Regions from separate parts of the Streptomyces sp. NPDC087901 genome, predicted to be linked through region 3. Evidence: riboswitches for the same ligand, from Rfam matches in the RefSeq annotation. Region 3 holds a riboswitch; each other region holds the start of a gene.
The links. A riboswitch is a leader RNA that binds a small molecule or an ion and turns the genes downstream of it on or off. The one in region 3 is predicted to bind cobalamin.
Positions count from the first base shown of each region.

Region 1: it holds a riboswitch for cobalamin, as region 3 does, so the genes downstream of both, ACIOEW_RS25075 (ribonucleoside-diphosphate reductase subunit alpha) here and ACIOEW_RS26590 (CbtB-domain containing protein) in region 3, are expected to answer to the same signal.
Region 2: it holds a riboswitch for cobalamin, as region 3 does, so the genes downstream of both, ACIOEW_RS37060 (cobalamin biosynthesis protein) here and ACIOEW_RS26590 (CbtB-domain containing protein) in region 3, are expected to answer to the same signal.
Region 4: it holds a riboswitch for cobalamin, as region 3 does, so the genes downstream of both, metE (5-methyltetrahydropteroyltriglutamate--homocysteine S-methyltransferase) here and ACIOEW_RS26590 (CbtB-domain containing protein) in region 3, are expected to answer to the same signal.

Region 1 covers NZ_JBIUUC010000008.1:272,890-277,888, reverse strand. The annotation lists gene ACIOEW_RS25075 (ribonucleoside-diphosphate reductase subunit alpha) at 1-2,408, opposite strand, end outside; cobalamin riboswitch at 2,547-2,684, opposite strand; gene ACIOEW_RS25070 (GNAT family N-acetyltransferase) at 2,737-3,249, opposite strand; gene mctP (monocarboxylate uptake permease MctP) at 3,367-4,999, opposite strand, start outside; gene ACIOEW_RS25060 (DUF3311 domain-containing protein) at 4,998-4,999, opposite strand, start outside.
Region 2 covers NZ_JBIUUC010000019.1:70,540-75,538, reverse strand. The annotation lists gene ACIOEW_RS37075 (class II aldolase/adducin family protein) at 1-239, opposite strand, end outside; gene ACIOEW_RS37070 (anion permease) at 476-1,759, shown strand; gene ACIOEW_RS37065 (hypothetical protein) at 1,809-2,042, shown strand; cobalamin riboswitch at 2,203-2,332, shown strand; gene ACIOEW_RS37060 (cobalamin biosynthesis protein) at 2,476-3,504, shown strand; gene ACIOEW_RS37055 (cobyric acid synthase) at 3,501-4,999, shown strand, end outside.
Region 3 covers NZ_JBIUUC010000009.1:214,968-219,966, forward strand. The annotation lists gene ACIOEW_RS26570 (pirin family protein) at 1-707, opposite strand, end outside; gene ACIOEW_RS26575 (tetratricopeptide repeat protein) at 850-1,206, shown strand; gene ACIOEW_RS26580 (GNAT family N-acetyltransferase) at 1,279-1,788, shown strand; gene ACIOEW_RS26585 (CbtA family protein) at 1,925-2,704, opposite strand; gene ACIOEW_RS26590 (CbtB-domain containing protein) at 2,734-2,949, opposite strand; adenosylcobalamin (AdoCbl) riboswitch at 2,995-3,088, opposite strand; gene ACIOEW_RS26595 (histidine phosphatase family protein) at 3,213-3,833, shown strand; gene ACIOEW_RS26600 (glycoside hydrolase family 15 protein) at 3,905-4,999, opposite strand, start outside.
Region 4 covers NZ_JBIUUC010000013.1:52,008-57,006, forward strand. The annotation lists gene ACIOEW_RS31230 (carbohydrate binding domain-containing protein) at 1-1,122, shown strand, start outside; gene ACIOEW_RS31235 (carbohydrate kinase family protein) at 1,212-2,126, opposite strand; cobalamin riboswitch at 2,241-2,456, shown strand; gene metE (5-methyltetrahydropteroyltriglutamate--homocysteine S-methyltransferase) at 2,617-4,944, shown strand.

The DNA.
Region 1 (4,999 bases), on a different contig from region 3:
TACTGGCACGCCTCGCAGGACTCGGGGTTTTCCAGGGAGCAGGCGATCGCGTCCGCGTCGGGCGCGGCTGCCTGCTCGGGGATCGGGGCGGCGGACGCCGCGCGGGCGATCCGGGTCGCCGGGCGGGAGCGCAGGTAGTACGTCGTCTTCAGCCCCTGCTTCCAGGCGTACGCGTACATCGAGGAGAGCTTGCCGATCGTCGGCGTCTCCAGGAACAGGTTCAGCGACTGGCTCTGGTCGAGGAACGGCGTACGGGCCGCCGCCATGTCGATGAGTCCGCGCTGCGGGATCTCCCACGCCGTGCGGTACAACGCCCGCACCTCCTCGGGGATCCAGGCGAAGCCCTGCACCGAGCCGCTCGCCTCGCGCAGCGCCTCACGGGTCCGCGCGTCCCACACGCCGAGCTTCTTCAGCTCGTCCACCAGATACGCGTTGACCTGGAGGAACTCACCGCTGAGCGTCTCGCGCTTGAAGAGGTTGGAGACCTGCGGCTCGATGCACTCGTACACGCCCGCGATCGAGGCGATCGTCGCCGTCGGCGCGATGGCCAGGAGCAGCGAGTTGCGCATACCGGTCCTCGCGACCCGGGCGCGCAGGGCGTCCCAGCGCTCCGGCCAGTTCAGCTCGGTGTCGTAGTGGTCCGGGTGCAGCACACCGCGGGCGGCACGCGTCTCGGACCAGGCGGGCAGCGGGCCCGAGCGCTCGGCGAGGTCGCAGGACGCCTCGTACGCCGCGAGCATGATCCGCTCGGAGATCTTCGTCGACAGGGCGCGGGCCTCGGGGGAGTCGAACGGCAGCCGCAGCTGGAAGAAGACGTCCTGGAGGCCCATCGCGCCCAGACCCACCGGACGCCAGCGGGCGTTGGACCGGCCGGCCTGCTCGGTCGGGTAGAAGTTGATGTCCACGACCCGGTCGAGGAAGGTCACGGCCGTACGCACGGTGGCGTCCAGGCGCTCCCAGTCGATCGTGCCGTCGGCGACGAACGCGCCGAGGTTGACCGAGCCGAGGTTGCAGACGGCCGTCTCGCCGTCGTCTGTGACTTCGAGGATCTCGGTGCACAGGTTCGAGGAGTGCACGACCCGGCCCGGCTCGGCGGTCTGGTTCGCGGTCCGGTTGGAGGCGTCCTTGAACGTCATCCAGCCCTGGCCGGTCTGGGCGAGGGTCCGCATCATGCGGCCGTAGAGCTCACGGGCCGGCATGGTCTTGCGGGCCAGGCCCTTGGCCTCGGCCGCGCGGTAGGCGGCGTCGAACTCGTCGCCCCACAGGTCGACCAGCTCGGGCACGTCGGCCGGGGAGAACAGCGACCAGGTGCCGTCCGTGTCCACCCGGCGCATGAACTCGTCGGGGATCCAGTGCGCCAGGTTGAGGTTGTGCGTACGCCGCTGGTCCTCGCCCGTGTTGTCGCGCAGCTCCAGGAACTCCTCGATGTCCGCGTGCCACGTCTCCAGGTAGACGGCGGCGGCACCCTTGCGCCGGCCACCCTGGTTGACCGCGGCGACGGAGGCGTCGAGCGTCTTCAGGAACGGGACGATGCCGTTGGAGTGCCCGTTGGTGCCACGGATCAGCGAACCGCGGGCACGGATGCGGGAGTACGAGAGGCCGATGCCGCCCGCGTGCTTGGAGAGGCGCGCCACCTGGTGGTAGCGGTCGTAGATCGAGTCCAGCTCGTCCAGCGGCGAGTCCAGCAGATAGCAGGAGGACATCTGCGGGTGCCGGGTACCGGAGTTGAAGAGGGTGGGGGAGGAGGGCAGGTAGTCCAGCCGGCTCATCAGGCCGTACAGCGCGGCGACCTCGTCCAGGGCGCGCTCGGAGGTGTCCTCGGCGAGCCCGGAGGCGACGCGCAGCATGAAGTGCTGCGGCGTCTCGATGACCTGCCGGGTGAGCGGGTGGCGCAGCAGATAGCGGCTGTGCAGGGTGCGCAGGCCGAAGTAGCCGAAGCGGTCGTCGGCGCCGGCAGTGAGCGACTGACCGACCAGCGCGTCCAGGGCGGCCGCGTGGAGCGTCACGAACTCGGCCGTGCGGTCCGCGATCAGGCCCTCACGGTGCCCGACGGCGACCGATGCGGAGAACGACGTCGCGCCCTGCCCGGCCGCCTCGTCCGCGATGGTGCGGGTGAGGAGACGGGCGGCGAGCCGGGAGTAGGCGGGGTCCTCGGAGATCAGGCCCGCGGCGGCCTCGGTGGCCAGCGAGCGCAGCTCCGCCTCGTCCGACCGGGCGTTGCGGCCGCGCAGTGCGGCGGCGGCGACGCGTCCGGGGTCGGTGTCGGGCAGATCGGCGGTGAGGTCGGTCAGGGTCCGCAGCAGTGCGGTTCCCGGCCCGTCCTTCGCGGGTCCGCCGGACCGGACCGTTTCGGCCTCGGCTGCTTCGGACTCGGCCGCTGAAACCGGATCGGCTGGCGCGATGGTCACGCGGTGCTCTCCCTCGCTCGGCTCGGGGCCTTCGGGGAGCGGGGGCAGCCGGGCGGAGCGGGACCCGGCAGGGCAGCGCTCCGTGCGGCGTCCACCGGCCCATCCACGAGGCCCGGACGTCTGGGCATCCGGATCGGTCGAGCCGGATGCGCTGTCGGCAGGACCTCGGACTAGGGAGTGCACAAAAGCACACCGAACACACCGTTGCGGGACAGTTCCGGATTCGCACCGGATTTCCCTGCGGCGACAGCGAGCACGAGCATACATGTGGGGGCTGCCGGATGCGGCAGCCCCCACATGTTGTGTCGTACGAGATCTTGGTGCGCCCTTACGGCAGGGGCCGGAGGTCCAGACGGTACGTCAGCAGCTTGAGGTCGGCGATGGGATTCCAGTCCCTATCGGGCGTCCGTACGAAGCCGAGGCGCCCGTAGATCCTATGGGCTCCGTGCATGGCCGGCTGCGTCGACAGGACGAGCCCCGTGACCCCCGCGGTGCCCCGTGCGCGGTCGATACAGGCCCGTACGAGGGCCTCGCCGGCCCCGGCGCCACGGGCCTCGCGGGAGACCGCCAGCATCCGGAACTCGGCCTCGTCCGCGGCCGCGATGTCGGCCCACGGGTTGCCCGGCCGGGCGTAGGTGACCCCGCCCAGGACGCGGCCCCGCGCGTCGGCGGCCACCAGCACCTCGGCCTCGGCGGCCCGGCGGGGTACGTCGCGCAGCTGTACCAGATACGGATCGTCGGCGCCGTAGTCCAGGAGCCCGTCGCCGAGATAGGCCTCGGCGGTGATCTCGCCGAGGAGCGTGTGCTCGGCGGGCTCGACCGGCCGGATAGCTATGTCCATGGGCGGAAGTCTGCCGTACGGGCGGGCCGTGGCCGCAAGCGATTTCCGCGGCCCGCGTGAACGGGCCGCCGCACCCCTCCCAGGAGGCGTGCGGCGGCCCGTTCACGTGCGTGGCGGTCAGTGGCCGCCCGGCGCGCCGGCGGTGGCCGGCGGGAGCTCCGTCTTCACGCCCGGGTCGCCCGAGTCCGCGGTGTAGTCGCCCGGGGAGGTCTCGTCGATCCCGGCGGGCGCCTTCACGGCGTTCAGGACGAACGTGAGGACGACGACCACCACGACGTTCAGCACGAAGGCCGTCAGGCCGATGTAGCCGATCTCGCCGAGGCCGGGGATCTCCTTGGAGGACCCGCCGAAGTGCTTCTGGGTCGGACTGGCGACCCCGTACGCGGCGGCCGTTCCGTAGATCATGCCGACCGCCCAGCCCGCGAGGAGCGCCCAGCGGTGGAACCACCGGGTGAACAGCCCGCCGACCAGGGCCGGCATCGTCTGGAGGATCCAGATTCCGCCGAGCAGCTGGAAGTTGATCGCGACCGTCTTGTCCATCGTGAGGACGAAGGCGAGCGCGCCGACCTTCACCAGCAGCGACACCAGCTTGGAGACCTTGGTCTCCTGCGCGGGTGTCGCGTCGGGCTTCAGGAAGTCCTTGTAGATGTTGCGGGTGAACAGGTTCGCCGCGGCGATGGACATGATCGCGGCGGGCACCAGGGCGCCGATGCCGATGGCGGCGAACGCGACTCCCGCGAACCAGTCGGGGAACATGTTCTCGAACAGCTGCGGGATCGCCAGCTGGCCGTTGTCCACCTTGACTCCGGCGGCGATCGCCATGAAGCCGAGCAGCGCGAGCAGGCCGAGCATCAGCGAGTACAGCGGCAGGATCGTCGTGTTGCGGCGGATCACCTCACGGCTGCGGCTGGAGAGCGTCGCCGTGATCGAGTGCGGGTACATGAAGAGCGCCAGTGCCGAGCCCAGGGCCAGGGTGGCGTAACCCCACTGGCCCGCCGCTCCGGGCGCGAGTCCGGCCACCGGTTTGCCGGCCGCCTCGTTCTTCGCCGAGAACGCCTCGCCCGCCTTGGCGAAGATGTCGTCGAAGCCGCCGAGCTTGATCGGGATGTAGATGATCGCCACGACGATGACCAGGTAGATCAGGCCGTCCTTGACGAACGCGATCAGCGCCGGGGCGCGCAGGCCGGAGGAGTACGTGTACGCGGCGAGTACCGCGAACGCGATCAGCAGCGGAAGGTCCTTGATGAACCAGTGGGTGTTCTCGCCACCGCCGACGCCCATCACATCCAGAACCGCCTGGATGCCGACGAGTTGGAGCGCGATGTACGGCATCGTGGCGAGGATGCCGGTGACGGCGACCGCCAGCGAGAGCCCCTTGGAGCCGAAGCGGCCGCGGACGAAGTCCGAGGTGGTGACGTAGCCGTGCTTGTGCGACACCGACCACAGACGCGGCAGGAAGGTGAAGATCAGCGGGTACACCAGGATGGTGTAGGGCACCGCGAAGAAGCCGGCCGCGCCCGCCGCGTAGATCGCCGCAGGAACGGCGACGAAGGTGTACGCGGTGTAGAGGTCGCCGCCGAGCAGGAACCAGGTGACCCAGGTGCCGAACGACCGTCCGCCCAGCCCCCATTCGTCGAGGCTGGCCTCGTTCTCGGCCTTGCGCCACCGGGCGGCCATGAAGCCGACGACCGTGACGGCCAGGAAGAAGAAGATGAAGACGCCGAGTGCGACGCCGTTCACGCCGTCCTTC
Region 2 (4,999 bases), on a different contig from region 3:
TCGCTGGTGGGGACCATGTCGCCGAGGACCTGGTTGCCCTCCAGATCGACGGCGACCGGATCCTCGGGGCGGAGCCGGTCGTACGGCACTCCGCTCGGGGTGACCAGCACGGTCGCGCCGACCCGCGCCGAGACGTTGCCCGAGGTCCCCACGACCAGCCCCTCGGAGGCCGTCCTGCGGGCGGTGGCGACGACAGCACCCCAGGCCCGTTCGATCGAATCCCGCCACTCGCTGCTCATACGAAGATCCTTTCAACGGATGAGCGGCCCGCTGCCGCCCCTCCCCCGAAGGCCCGCCCGAACGCCGGATTCCGGGCCCACACCGGCCTGCGCCGGAATCCCACCGTCGCGCGGCGGGCGAAAAGGGCGGCGGGACTCCGGTTGGAGTCACCGCAACGCCCCGCTCAGTTCATCTTCCGTTCACTCGGATTGCCTACGGTCCACGTGCCACTGACGTCGAACGATTGCCTGGGTAAATGGAACACATCACGCTGCTGCTCGCGATTGTGATCGTGACAGCTCTAGTGTTCGATTTCACGAACGGTTTCCACGACACCGCCAACGCGATGGCCACGACCATCTCGACCGGCGCACTCAAACCCAAGACAGCGGTGGCCATGTCCGCCGTTCTCAACCTCGTAGGCGCGTTCCTGTCGGTGGAGGTCGCAAAAACGATCTCCGGCGGGATCATCAACGAAGACGGGCTCAGAACCGAGGTCATCTTCGCGGCGCTCGTCGGCGCCATCCTGTGGAATCTGCTGACCTGGCTGGTCGGCCTGCCGTCCAGCTCCTCCCACGCACTGTTCGGCGGCCTGATCGGCGCCGCGGTGATGTCCGCCGGCTGGTCGTCGGTCGACGGCGGCACCGTCGTCACCAAGGTGCTGCTCCCCGCGGTCGCCGCACCGGTCGTCGCCGGTCTGGCCGCGCTGCTGGCCACCAAGCTGACCTACCGCATCGGCGGGAAGGTCACGGGCGGCGCCCAGGAGAAGGCCACCGCGAAGGGTTACCGCGCCGGCCAGATCGCCTCGGCCGGGCTCGTGTCTCTCGCGCACGGCACCAACGACGCGCAGAAGACCATGGGCATCATCACGCTCGCCCTGGTCACCGGCGGCGTCCTCTCCCCCGGCTCCAACCCGCCGGTCTGGGTCATCGTGTGCGCCGGCCTCGCCATCGCACTCGGCACCTACCTGGGCGGCTGGCGCATCATCCGCACCATGGGCAGCGGCCTGACCGAGCTGAAGCCGCCGCAGGGCTTCGCTGCCCAGACCAGTGCGGCCACCGTCATCCTGGCCTCCTCGCACCTCGGCTTCTCCCTCTCCACCACCCAGTCGTGCTCCGGTGCCGTCATGGGCGCGGGCCTCGGCCGCAAGGGCGGCGTGGTCCGCTGGTCCACCGCCACGCGGATGTTCGTCGCCTGGGGTCTGACCCTGCCGGCCGCAGGTCTGGTCGGCGCGGGCGCGGAGTTCCTCACCAAGCAGGGCACCTGGGGTGTCGTGGTCGTCGCGGCGCTGCTGATCGCGGGCTCCGGTGCGATCTGGATGCTGTCGCGCCGCAAGCCCGTCGGGCACGACGATGTCGCACCCGGCGGCCAGGACGAGGGCGCAGCGGCCGGTGACGACGAGCCCGCGGGCGTCGTCACCACCGCAATCGCGGCCGTCAGCCCGCCGCCCACGGCGGCTGCCATGACCCACGACCTCACGGCCACCATCCCGGCCCCGGCCGGACCGGTCACCGACCCGGCCCGACCCGCCACGGTCTGAAGGACTGTCCCTCAGGGACCCCAAGAGCCTCCGGTAAGGACAGATCCACATGAACATCGACTGGGCAGCCCTCGGCACCGTCTTCGGCGTCTCCCTCGTCGCCACCATCGCGCTGGTGGGCCTCTTCACCCTCGGCATCGTCGGCCTCTCCAAGCAGCCGGAACCGGCCGCACAGGGCGGACCGGCCGGGGGGTCTCTCCTGCTGGCCCGCACCGGCGCGTACGTCTGCTTCGGACTGTGCGCCGCGGCGGTGGCCTACGGCATCTACCTGATCGTCGCCTGAGCCCCACCACTCACTCCCCGCTCCTTCGCATCGGGCCGGACGCACCACGTGTGCGTCCGGCCCGATGTGCGTCTGAGCACACTGCGCCGTCGCAGGTCAACGGCAAGTTGACGGGCGTTCGCGGAGCGTGGTGGACTGCCGGAGCCATTACGGCGACAGCAGAGGAAGCCGGTGCGAATCCGGCGCGGTCCCGCCACTGTCACCGGGGAGCAGCCCCCCACCACGGAAGTCACGGTCCACACGCGGACTGGAAGACCGGGGGAACTGCGGATCCGGAAGCCAGGAGACTCTCGTCGCCGTCACGTCGAACCAGGGCGCGGACCCTGAGTGAGGACATACCGCCATGCCCGGCTGCCGTGCGTCCAGTCCTGTGCTGCTCCTGCCAGCAACTGCCTGTCCAAAGGTCCTTCGAGGCGCAACGGCCGGCTGAACCGTGCGTGCCGATCGCATCTTCGCGTACGGCGCCACGGCCGGTCTGATCGGCGATCTGCTGCTCGGTGACCCCCGCAGGGGACACCCGGTCGCCGCCTTCGGGCGGGCCGCGGCAGGCGTCGAACGCCGTCTGTGGCACGACCACCGCGGCTGGGGCGCACTGCACACCCTGGTCTGCGCCGGAGGCGCCGCCGGGGCTGCCGCGCTGGCCACCCGTGCGCTGCGCCGCCACCCCGCCGCGTCCGTCGCCCTGACCGCCGCCGCCACCTGGTCCGTCGTCGGCGGTACGTCGCTGGGCCGCGAGGCCCGGGCCATCGGCGGCGCGCTCGCCGCCGGGGACATCGGCCTGGCCCGTGAGCGGCTGCCGCATCTGTGCGGCCGCGACCCGCAGTCCCTGGACGGGCCGCAGATCGCCCGCGCCGTCGTGGAGTCCGTCGCGGAGAACACCTCGGACGCCGTCGTCGGCGCCCTGGTGTGGGGGGCGCTGGGAGGGGTCCCCGGACTCGTCGGGTTCCGGGCCGCCAACACGCTCGACGCGATGGTCGGCCACAAATCGCCCCGCTACCGGCGTTACGGCTGGGCCTCGGCCCGCCTCGACGACCTCGCGGGCTGGCCGGGCGCCCGGCTGACGGCCCTGCTCGCCGTGGCCGCCGGGGGGCGGCCACGGGGAGCGGTCCGGGCCTGGCGGGCCGACGCGGCCAAGCACCCGAGCCCCAACGCGGGTCCGGTGGAGGCCTCTTTCGCGGGCGCACTCGGCGTACGGCTCGGCGGGACGCTCGCCTACGGCGGCCGGGTCGAGCACCGCCCCGTACTCAACGGGGCCACCGGCCGGGCGGTGGAGAGCGAGGACATCGAGCGTGCCGTACGACTGTCGCGCCGGGTGAGCGCGCTGGCCCTCGGCGTGAGCGTGGCGGCCCGCCTGGGCGCGGGACTCGCGGCACGACGGATCACGGGGGCCCGTACCGCGGGAACTCGACTCCCGGGGACCCGTACCGCAGGGCCTCGACTCTCAGGACGGAGACCGACATGAGCGGCGGACTGCTGGTCGCCGGGACCACCTCGGACGCGGGCAAGAGCGTCGTCACCGCGGGCATCTGCCGCTGGCTGGTGCGCCGGGGTGTGAAAGTGGCACCGTTCAAGGCACAGAACATGTCGCTCAACTCCTTCGTCACCCGCGAGGGCGCGGAGATCGGCCGCGCCCAGGCGATGCAGGCCCAGGCCGCCCGGGTCGAGCCGACCGCACTGATGAACCCGGTCCTGCTCAAGCCCGGCGGCGACCGCTCCAGCCAGGTCGTCCTGATGGGGCGCGCGGTGGGCGAGATGAGCGCCCGCGGCTACCACGGCGGCCGGCAGGAGCAACTTCTGTCCACCGTCGTGGACTGCCTGGAGCAGCTTCGGGGCACGTATGACGCAGTGATCTGCGAGGGGGCGGGCAGTCCGGCCGAGATCAATCTGCGGCGCACGGACATCGTGAACATGGGCATCGCGCGGGCCGCACGCTTCCCGGTGGTGGTCGTCGGAGACATCGACCGCGGAGGGGTCTTCGCCTCGTTCTTCGGTACGACGGCACTGCTCTCGGCCGAGGACCAGGCGCTGATCGCCGGCTACCTGGTCAACAAGTTCCGCGGTGACGTCTCCCTGCTGGAGCCCGGCCTTGACATGCTGCGCGATCTGACGGGACGGCCGACGTACGGCGTGCTGCCGTTCGCCCACGGCCTCGGCATCGACGAGGAGGACGGCCTGCGGGTGTCGCTGCGCGGCACCGTACGGGAGTCGGTCGTCGCCCCGCCGCACGGCGAGGACATCCTGCGCGTCGCCGTGTGCGCCGTTCCGCTGATGTCCAACTTCACCGATGTGGACGCTCTCGCCGCGGAACCGGGCGTCATCGTGCGGTTCGTGGACCGTGCCGAGGAACTGGCCGACGCCGACCTCGTCATCGTGCCCGGCACCCGCGGCACCGTGAAGGCGCTCTCCTGGCTGCGCGAACGCGGGCTCGCCGACGCGCTGCGGCGGCGCGCCGCCGAGGGCCGTCCGGTCCTCGGCATCTGCGGCGGCTACCAGATCCTCGGCGAGGAGATCGAGGACGACGTCGAGTCGCGCGCAGGGAAGGTCGACGGGCTCGGGCTGCTGCCCCTGCGCATCCGGTTCGACCGCGAGAAGACCCTCGCCCGGCCGGTCGGCGAGGCACTCGGCGCCCCGGTCGAGGGGTACGAGATCCACCACGGCATCGCGGACGTGCGCGGCGGCGAGCCGTTCCTCACCGACGGTCGGGGACAGCGCCTCGACGGCTGCCGCTCCGGCGCCGTGTGGGGCACCCACTGGCACGGTTCGCTGGAGAGCGACGCGTTCCGCCGGCGCTTCCTGACGGAGATCGCGCGGGCCGCCGGCCGGCGCTTCGTCCCCGCCCCCGACACCTGCTTCGCCGGGCTGCGCGAGGAACAGCTCGACCGGCTCGGCGACCTGATCGAAGAACACGCGGACACCGACGCGCTGTGGCGGCTCATCGAGTCGGGTGCACCGGCAGG
Region 3 (4,999 bases):
TAGAGCATCGAGCCGGGCAGGACGGGGACGCCATCGACCTCTGCCTCGCCGGACATCGACAGCACGGCGTACTCGAAGTCGGGATCCAGCGGGAGGCGCGCTTCGGCTCCGCGGCTCAGGGCGAGGTCGGCGCCGACGATCGGGGTGTACGCGGTACCGGGCGAGGTGGTGTCGTCGAGGGTGCCGAGGATGACCGTGGCCGTGAGGCCGGGGGCGATGACGGTCGGCAGGTCCGTGTGGTGCTGGAAGTGGGGTTCGACGTGACGGTGGGCATCGGGGAGGGCGACCCAGAGCTGCGCGCCGTGCAGCATTGCGGCGTGCGGCCTGGGGCTCTCCTCGGAGTGACTGATTGCGCGGCCGGAGGTCATCAGGCCGAGCTCGCGCGGGCGGATCGTCTCCAGGCTGCCCAGGCTGTCGCGGTGCAGGACCTCACCCTCGTGCAGCCAGCTGACCGTCTGCAGTCCCATATGAGGGTGCGGCGGCACCTGCATCCCGGGTTCGTCGGCGATGTCGTCGGGGCCGTAGTGGTCGACGAAGGCCCAGGCCCCCACCATGCGGCGGCCCAGATTGGGCAGCAGTCTGCGGACCTCGGTGGACTCGCCGAGCTGGACGTGGCGCGGGGTGAGGAGTTCACGTACGGGTTCGGCGACGACGAAGCCCCGCCCTCCACAGACGGAGAGTGCGGCCTGGCGATCGAGATTGCTCATGGCGCTCAACCTATTCCCGTGCGGCTCCGCGCGGGCAGCGCCCACGCCGAATATTTAGTGGAATGTTAAACCACCTATGGGTGTTGTGGCGTGTGGATGCGTACGGGAACGGCCCGGCGGCACCCAGGACCGAGGAGGTCACATGAGCGACACCTACTACGAGTTCGGTACCGCCGCCGAGCGCTGGGACCGTGCGCAGTTCTTCTTCGGGTCGAAGGAGTACACGATCGCGGCCCGGATTCTGGGCGGACTCGTCGAGGAGGTGCCGGAGCAGGTCGCGCCCCGGTTGCTGCTGGCCCGGGCCTACTACCACTCTGCGCGGCTCGTCCGGGCCGAGACGGAGCTGCGCGAGGTGCTGGAGCGCGACCCCGTCGAGCAGTACGCACGGCTGATGCTCGGCCGCACGCTGGAGCGTCAGGGCCGACAGGCCGAGGCGGACACGCAGCTGCGGCTGGCGGCCGCGCTGTCCGGGGACTTCACTCCGGCCGGTGGCGCCTGACCGCCGTACGCACCGGGCCGCACCCGGAAATCCGGGTGCGGCCCGGCGGCACCGCGTGATACTCCACAGGGCATGACCGACCTCGTCACCCCACGCCTGCGCCTCCACCCGATGACCGTTGCCGATGCCGAGCAGGTGGCGGCGGGCCGGCCGGCGGACGGTGCGCGCTGGGCTCCCGGCTACCCCTGGCCCGGGGAGATGGCGGCGGCCACACGCTTCCTCGAGACCTGCGCGGCCACCGGCGACCCCAGTCCGTTCGCGAATTACGGGATACAGCGCCGCGAAGACGGGCTGGTCATCGGCGGAGTCGGCTTTCACGGGGCGCCCGACGAGAAGAGGCACGTCACCATCGGGTACGGACTCGTGGAATCGGCGCGCGGCATGGGGTACGCCTCCGAGGCGCTTCGCGTACTGCTGCGGTTCACCCGCGACCGGGGCGTCGCATGCGTGCACGGGGACACCGATCTCGACAACATCGCCTCCCAGCGCGTCATGACCGCAGTGGGCATGCGCCTCGTGAAGGAGGACGCGTCGCTGAAGCACTACCTCATCGACTGGGACGAACCCGCCGGGCCGGAGTGAGACTCCTCGGTACGCGGCGGAGCCCGCCGGGATCTCCCGGCGGGCTCCGCGCGTGCCGTCGACGCGCTGTACACGTCCTGCCGCACACGTCACGCCGCTCGGGCCCCGGAGTGCGGCCCGGTGGCCGCCCCCGGACTCAGCCTGCGACGGGGGCCGGGCGGTTCGCCTTGCCGTCCTCGGCCGTGACCGCGCGAGGCCCCGGCACCAGCAGCCGTTCGGTGAGGTAGCCGAAGACCAGCCCGAAGGTGGTCCAGAGCGTGACCTGTACCGCGAGTGTGGCCAGCCTGAACTCCCAGAGGAGGGAGGCCGGGAAGTCCTTTCCGACCTCGTTGAACGAGGGCAGGAAGGCGTAGGCGAGCCCGATCACCAGCACATAGCCGGCTGCCGCCGCGATGGTGGCGTTCCAGTTGCCCAGACGCGGAGCGAGCCGCCTGCCGAGGATGACGGCGGCCACGGCCAACAGGATGCTGAGCGCGACCATCAGGAAGAACAACGCGGTGCGCCGGCCGATGGTGTCGGGGTTGCCGACGGCCGGCGGGTTCGCCGGGTACTTCAGGAACGGCACGATGTACACGGTCAGCAGGGCAGCTCCCGCGATCAGCGCAGCCGTCGCCCGGGGGCCGAACCGTCCCAGCCGGCCGAGGGCGTAACAGAAGACGAGCGCGGCGATGCCGCCGACGGCGATACCGAACACGAGCACACCGGTGGCGAGGCCGCCGGTGGCCTGCATGCCCCGGCTGACGAGTTCCTCGCCGCCGCCGTGGTCGTGACTGTGGCTGTGCGCCTCTTCGAGGGCGATGGCCGCGTCAACGCGTGACTCGCCGAGGAAGTACGCCACCGCGAGCGCGAACGCACCCGCGACGAGGCCGGCCAGCATGCCGCGGACCAGCAGAGCTCTGACAGATATGGAGTTCATGAGGGATTCCCCTGGATCAGCCGGATGGATCAGTGGCAGGGGAAACCGAGGAGGTGACGGCCGTCGTGGACCCACTCGTGCACGCCTTCGCCCGAGATGAGCGCGGTGGCGCCCTGCTCGGCCCCGACGAAGTACAGCAGGATCAGCATGACGATGCCGAGGAAGACCGCCCAAGGAGCAATGGCCTTGAGCGAGATGGGGGTGATGGCGGGTGCGACTGTGGCGGGGGCAGCAGTCTGTGCCATGGCAGAACCTCCTGAGGGAACACGCGTCCCGATCGTGGTACCTGAGACGAAGGTGCTGGGTCTGACTTCCCGTACAGGTACGGGTTCACAGTGGCGCGACCGTGCCGGATTCTCACCGGACTTCCGTCACACCCTCGTCGTGTCGTCGCGACCATACCGCCTGGGCGTGACCGCCGCCATGGTGCCCGTGGGTCTGCCTGAAGTCCCCGGATGCCATGGTGTGCTTGGCCACGTGGCCCCAGTTCAGGGAGTTGAGAGCGGGAATGACGGTACGGGTGATGTTGATCTCACCGGGGATGAACGCCGCACTGCGCGAGGCCCGGTTCGCCGGTGACGCACCCCTCGACGACGCCGGACTCGCGCAGGCACGAGCCGCCGCCGCCTCGGTGCCGGCCGCGGACCGGTGGCTGCGGGGGCCGTCCCGGCGCTGCACCGGAACCGCGGAGGCGCTCGGCCTGCGGTCGGCCGCCGAACACGCCTTGCGGGACTGGGAGATGGGCCGCTGGGCCGGTGCACGACTGTCGGAGGTGAGTGCGGGCGAGCCGGATGGGGTGGCGGCCTGGCTGGCGGATCCGTCGGCTGCTCCGCACGGGGGCGAGTCGCTGCTGGAGCTCTGCGCCCGAGTGGGCACATGGCTCGACTCCCTGCACGAAGGTACTGCCGGCCGGGTGCGGGAGATGCCCGAGCCCGGCGCGCACAAGGACGGCCTCGGCCGGGTCCTGGGAGTGGCCGAGCCCGGCGTGGTCCGGGCCGCGGTCGTCCATGCACTGGCCCTCCCGCCGCAGGCGTTCTGGCGGCTGGACGTGGCCCCCCTGACGGTGACGGAGCTCAGCGGCAGGTCGGGGCGGTGGAACCTGCGCTGCGGCCGGCCGCTCGTACCGTAGGCGAGGATCTGACGTCCGCGTCCGGGAGCGGCAGGCACCGCGCGCCAGGCGGCACCCGCCCCGCGGGAGTCCTACCCCGCTCCTCCGTCCCCGCGCGCCGCATTGAGCCTCGCATCCAGGGTGATGGCGGCGTCGATCAGGGCCAGGTGCGTGAACGCCTGCGGGAAGTTGCCCAGTTGACGCCCCGTGAGGGCGATCTCCTCCGAGTACAGGCCCAGATGGTTGGCGTAGGTGAGCATCTTCTCCAGGACCAGCCGGGCCTGGTCGGTGCGTCCGGCCCGGGCCAGGGCGTCGACGTACATGAACGTGCACAGGGAGAAGGTTCCCTCCGAGCCGCGCAGGCCGTCGGGTGAGGCCTCGGGGTTGTAGCGGTAGACAAGGCTGTCGCTCACCAGCTCGTGTTCCATCGCGTCCAGCGTGGTCTTCCACATCGGATCGTCCGGAGTGATGAAGCCGACCGTCGGCATGCGCAGCAGGGACGAGTCGAGCACGTCGTTGCCGTAGTGCTGGACGAAGGCCTGCTTCTTCGGGTCCCAGCCCCGGTTGAGCACCTGCTGGTAGATCGTGTCACGCGCGTCCACCCAGCGGCCGCGGGCCGCGGGGCGGCCGTCGTCGTAGGCGATGCGGACGGCGCGGTCGAAAGCGACCCAGGACATCACGCGGCCGTAGGTGAAGTCCTTCCTGCCGCCACGGGTCTCCCACAGCCCTTCACCGGGCTGGTCCCAGTGATCGACCAGCCAGTCGAGAAGGGTGTGCAGTGCGGTCCAGCCGCGCGTGTCCAGGTGCATTCCGTGCTGGTGCGCGAAGTAGATGCTGTCGAGAGCCTCACCGTAGATGTCCAGCTGCAGCTGGCTCGCCGCTCCGTTGCCGATACGGACCGGGGCGGAGCCCCCATAGCCCTCCCAGTGACCCAAGGTCTCCTCGACGAGGTCGGAGGAGCCGTCGACGCGGTACATGATGTTCAGTGGCCCGGTGCCGCCTTCGTGGCCGGCCTCTTCCTTCACGCGGTCGTGCAGCCAGCTGATGAACGCCCTTGCCTCCTCCCGGAAACCCAGGCCCAGCAATGCGTACACGGAGAACGACGCATCACGGATCCAGGTGAACCGGTAGTCCCAGTTGCGCTCTCCGCCCAGCTGCTCGGGCAGTCCCGCCGTGGGAGCGGCCAC
Region 4 (4,999 bases), on a different contig from region 3:
AAGTACATCGACATGGGCGTCGACGGCTTCCGCATCGATACGGCCGTCCACATCCCGCGCACCACCTGGAACCGCCGCTTCCTGCCCGCGATCCAGGAGCGCGTCACCCAGCAGTTCGGCGCCGAGGCGGCGAAGAACTTCCTGGTCTTCGGCGAGGTCGGCGCGTTCGTCAACGACAAGTGGAACCGCGGCTCGGTCAACCACTCCGCGCAGTTCTTCACCTGGAAGGAACGCAAGGAGTACGACGCCGACGACACCAAGGCCGCGCTGGAGATGTACAACTACGAGGAGCAGCTCGGCACCGGGTCGCAGCCCACGTCCACCAACGCGTTCCTGGACGGCAACGCCTACCACACCCCCGACCGCAGCCAGTTCTCCGGCATGAACATCATCGACATGCGCATGCACATGAACTTCGGTGATGCCACGAACGCGTACAACAACGGCAAGGACTCCGACGACTCGACGAACGACGCCACGTACAACGTCGTCTACGTCGACAGTCACGACTACGGCCCCAATAAGAGCAGCGAACGCTACGCGGGCGGCACCGACGCCTGGGCCGAGAACATGGCCCTGATGTGGACCTTCCGCGGTATCCCGACGCTCTACTACGGTTCGGAGATCGAGTTCCAGGCCGGCAAGAAGATCGACTGCGGGCCCAGCTGCCCGCTGGCCACCACCGGACGCGCCTACTACGGTGATCACCTCGCGGGCGACGTCACGTCCTCGGAGTTCTCCAAGGTCGACTCCGCCACCGGCGAGGTCGCCGGCACGCTGTCCCAGCCCCTGGTCAAGCACGTCCAGCGGCTCAACGAGATCCGCCGGGCCGTGCCCGCCCTGCAGATGGGCCAGTACTCCACCGTGGGCATCACCGGGCAGATGGCGTACAAGCGCCGCTACACCAGTGGTACGACGGACAGCTTCGCCCTCGTCACCGTCACCGGCGGGGCCTCGTACACCGGGATCCCCAACGGCACGTACAAGGACGCCGTCACCGGTGACACGCAGGTCGTCAGCGACGGAAAGCTCACCGTCGCCGCACCCGGCAAGGGCAACATGCGCGTCTACGTGCTGAACGGCCCGGGCAAGATCGGCGCAGCGGGTCCGTACCTGAAGTAGCCAGAAACCAGCGGTACTTCAGTCGCACAGCAGGTGCCCCGGCGGGCCGGTGACTCCGGCCGCCGGGGCACCTGCACACTCCGGGACGGCTACGAACCGCCGTCAGCCGCCAGCAGGGCCTCGCGGCCGATCATGGCGGTCGACCCCGGGGCCGTACACGCGTAGGCGCCCGCCACCGCGCCCAGACGGGCCGACCCGAGGGCGTCCCGGCCGTCGAGCCGTCCGTACAGGAAGCCGGTGACGAAGGCGTCACCCGCACCGTTGCTGTCCACCACCGGAGCCGGCGGGACCGTCGCCGGAACGTGGACCGGGTCCTGCCCGCCGTCACGGGTGAGGACGTACGACCCCGCCGCGCCGTCCGTGGCGACCACCGTGCCGGCACGGCCCTCACCCAGAATCTCCCGCATCACGGCGGGCGTGCGGTCTCCCGTCGCCGCCGCGCTGAAGAAGACGAGATCGGACCGGAGAGCGAACTCCCGCTGGTGATCGCCCAGTCCGTCCCAGTCGTGCAGATCGGTGGAGACCGGGATGCCCAGGGCCACGATGTCGTCGTAGAGGAAACGCGTGAAGTTCATGATGGACAGATGGACGTGGCGGGCACGCCGTAGCCGGGGAAGATAGAAATCCTGGCGCATCCGCAGATCCTCCGGATCACGGGCGTCGTAGAACGACATCCGCCGGCCCGTCGCGTCCACCAGGTTCACCGCACGGCGGGTGCCCGCCGCCGAGATCAGCGGGTGGAACTCCACATCGCCCTTGGCCAGCCGCTCGCGCACCTGCGCACCGGTCCAGTCGTCGCCGATGCAGTCGAGCAGCGCGACGTCCAGCCCCAGCGCGCGGGCGCCCAGGGCCACATTGCCCCCGGTGTGACCGGGCCACTCCTCGATCGGGCCGACCATCACCGAGTCGGCGAGCGGGACCGGCAGGGCGTCGACGCGGACGATCGTGTCCACCCCGCTGCCGCCGACCACCAAGACGTCGTATTCCGTTTGTTGTTGGACCACTGCTCCGCCTCTCCGTTCCCGCCGTGATCAGTATGGCCGACGTCCCGCACAGACATCCGTCTCATCAGGAGGTCCGGAATGTGAACAACGGCGTGGTGTGCGCGGCAGTCCTCTAGGGTGGGATGTGCAGCTGGTTCGCCCTGCCCGCCAGGCAGGCGCGTCGCAAGAGGGAACCCGGTGGGAATCCGGGACTGCCCCGCAGCGGTGAGCGGGAACGACCGCCGTCATACGCACTGGACCCGAAGGGCCCGGGAAGCGACGGCCAGTAGGAGTCTGCCCCGGCAGACGTGCCCGCGAGTCCGAAGACCTGCCCGCAGCCCGCACCCGAACCCTCGGATGCGGAGATCTCGGTGACCTCGTGGGCGGGTCGGCGGCAGACAGCGGGTGGACGGGCACCGAAAAGGTGCGGTGATCCGCCCGGTCCGTCATCCTTTCGCGCCCTCGTCCCGATCCGGGATCCGCAGGAGACACGCTCGCGAAGGAGAGCTACGTGACATCCGAATCCACCTCGGCGACGGCAACCGCCACCGTGTTCGGCTACCCCCGCCAGGGCCACCACCGCGAACTGAAGAAGGCCGTCGAGGGCTACTGGAAGGGCCGCGTCACCGCCGAAGCCCTCCGGGAGACCACCGCCGCCCTGCGCCGGGCCAACTGGGAGGAACTCGCCGCCGCCGGCATCGGCGAAGTCCCGACCGGTGACTTCTCCCTCTACGACCACGTCCTCGACACCAGCGTCATGGTCGGCGCGATCCCGGAACGTCACCGGGCCGCCGTGGCGGCCGAGCCGCTGGACGGCTACTTCGCGATGGCCCGAGGCAGCCGGGAGACCGCGCCGCTGGAAATGACCAAGTGGTTCGACACCAACTACCACTACCTGGTACCCGAACTGGGCCCGGACACCGTGTTCGCCGCCGACTCCGCCAGGCAGGTCGCCGAGTTCCGCGAAGCCGTCGCCCTCGGCCTGACGGGCCGTCCGGTCCTCGTCGGCCCCGTCACCTACCTCCTGCTGGCCAAGGCGGCCCCGGGCGCCCCTGCCGGCTTCGACCCGCTGTCCCTGCTGGACCTGCTGCTGCCCGTCTACGACGATGTGCTCGCCGACCTCAGGGCGGCGGGAGCCGCATGGGTGCAGCTCGACGAGCCCGCCCTCGTCCAGGACCGCACGACCGCGGAACTGGACGCGGCAGACCGGGCCTATCACCGGCTCGGCGGCCTTGACGACCGACCGAAGCTCCTGGTCGCCTCCTACTTCGGGCGGCTCGGCGACGCCCTGCCCGTCCTGGCCCGGACGCCGGTCGACGGACTGGCCCTCGACTTCACCGACTCCGGCGCCGGCAATCTCGCCGATCTCGCCGCCGTCGGCGGTCTGCCCGGCAAGCGGCTGGTCGCGGGCGTCGTCAACGGCCGCAACATCTGGATCAACGACCTGGGGAAGTCACTCGCCACGCTGGGCACCCTGCTCGGTCTCGCCGGCCGGGTGGACGTCTCGGCCTCCTGCTCGCTGCTGCACGTGCCGCTGGACGCCGCAGCCGAGAGCGGCATCGACCCGCAGGTCCTCCGGTGGCTCGCCTTCGCCCGCCAGAAGACCACCGAACTCGTCGTCCTCGCCCGCGGACTCGCGCGCGGAACCGGCGCCATCGCCACCGAACTCGCCGAGAACCGGGCCGCTCTGGCGTCCCGGGCGGGATCCGCACTCACCCGGGACCCGGCCGTGCGGGCCCGCGCCGCGGCCGTCACCGATGCGGACGGCCGACGCTCGCAGCCGTACCCCGAGCGGACCGTGCTCCAGCGCGCGCACCTGGGACTCCCACTGCTGCCGACCACCACGATCGGCTCCTTCCCGCAGACGGATGAACTGCGCACCGCCCGGGCCGACCTGCGGGCCGGGCGGCTCGACGGCCCTGGCTACGACAAGCGGATCGAGGCCGAGATCCGCGAAGTGATCGCCTTCCAGGAGGAGGCCGGGCTCGACGTCCTGGTGCACGGCGAGCCCGAACGCAATGACATGGTCCAGTACTTCGCCGAACAGCTCACCGGCTACCTCGCCACCAGGCACGGCTGGGTCCAGTCCTACGGCAGCCGCTACGTCCGTCCCCCGGTGCTCGTCGGCGACATCTCACGGCCGGATCCGATGACCGTCCGCTGGACCGCGTACGCGCAGTCGCTGACCGCACGCCCCGTGAAGGGCATGCTCACCGGGCCCGTCACCATGCTCGCCTGGTCGTTCGTCCGCGACGACCAGCCAGTCGCCGAGACCGCCCGCCAGGTCGCCCTGGCCCTGCGCGACGAGGTCGGCGACCTGGAGGCGGGCGGCACATCGGTCATCCAGGTCGACGAACCCGCCCTCCGCGAGACCCTGCCGCTGCGGGCCGCCGAGCACGCCGCATACCTGGCGTGGGCCACCGAGGCGTTCCGCCTGACGACCGGCGGAGTACGGCCGCAGACCCAGATCCACACCCATATGTGCTACGCGGAGTTCGGCGACATCATCAACGCCATCGACGACCTCGACGCCGACGTCATCAGTCTGGAAGCTGCCCGCTCCCACATGGAGGTCGCCCGGGAGCTCGCTGACCACGGCTACCCGCGCGAGGCGGGCCCCGGTGTCTACGACATCCACTCGCCCCGGGTGCCGAGTGCCGGCGAGGCGGCGGCCCTGCTGCGCACGGGACTCGACGCCCTCGGCGCGGAGCGGCTGTGGGCCAACCCGGACTGCGGGCTGAAGACCAGGGCCTGGCCCGAGACCCGGGCCTCCCTGGAGAACCTCGTCTCGGCGGCCCGCGTGGTCCGGACGGAACTGGCCGGCGGCGGCGCCGCCTGACCGGAGCAGGGGCCGGGGCCGGAGCAGCCGCCACCTGGCGCGCTCCGGCCCCGGC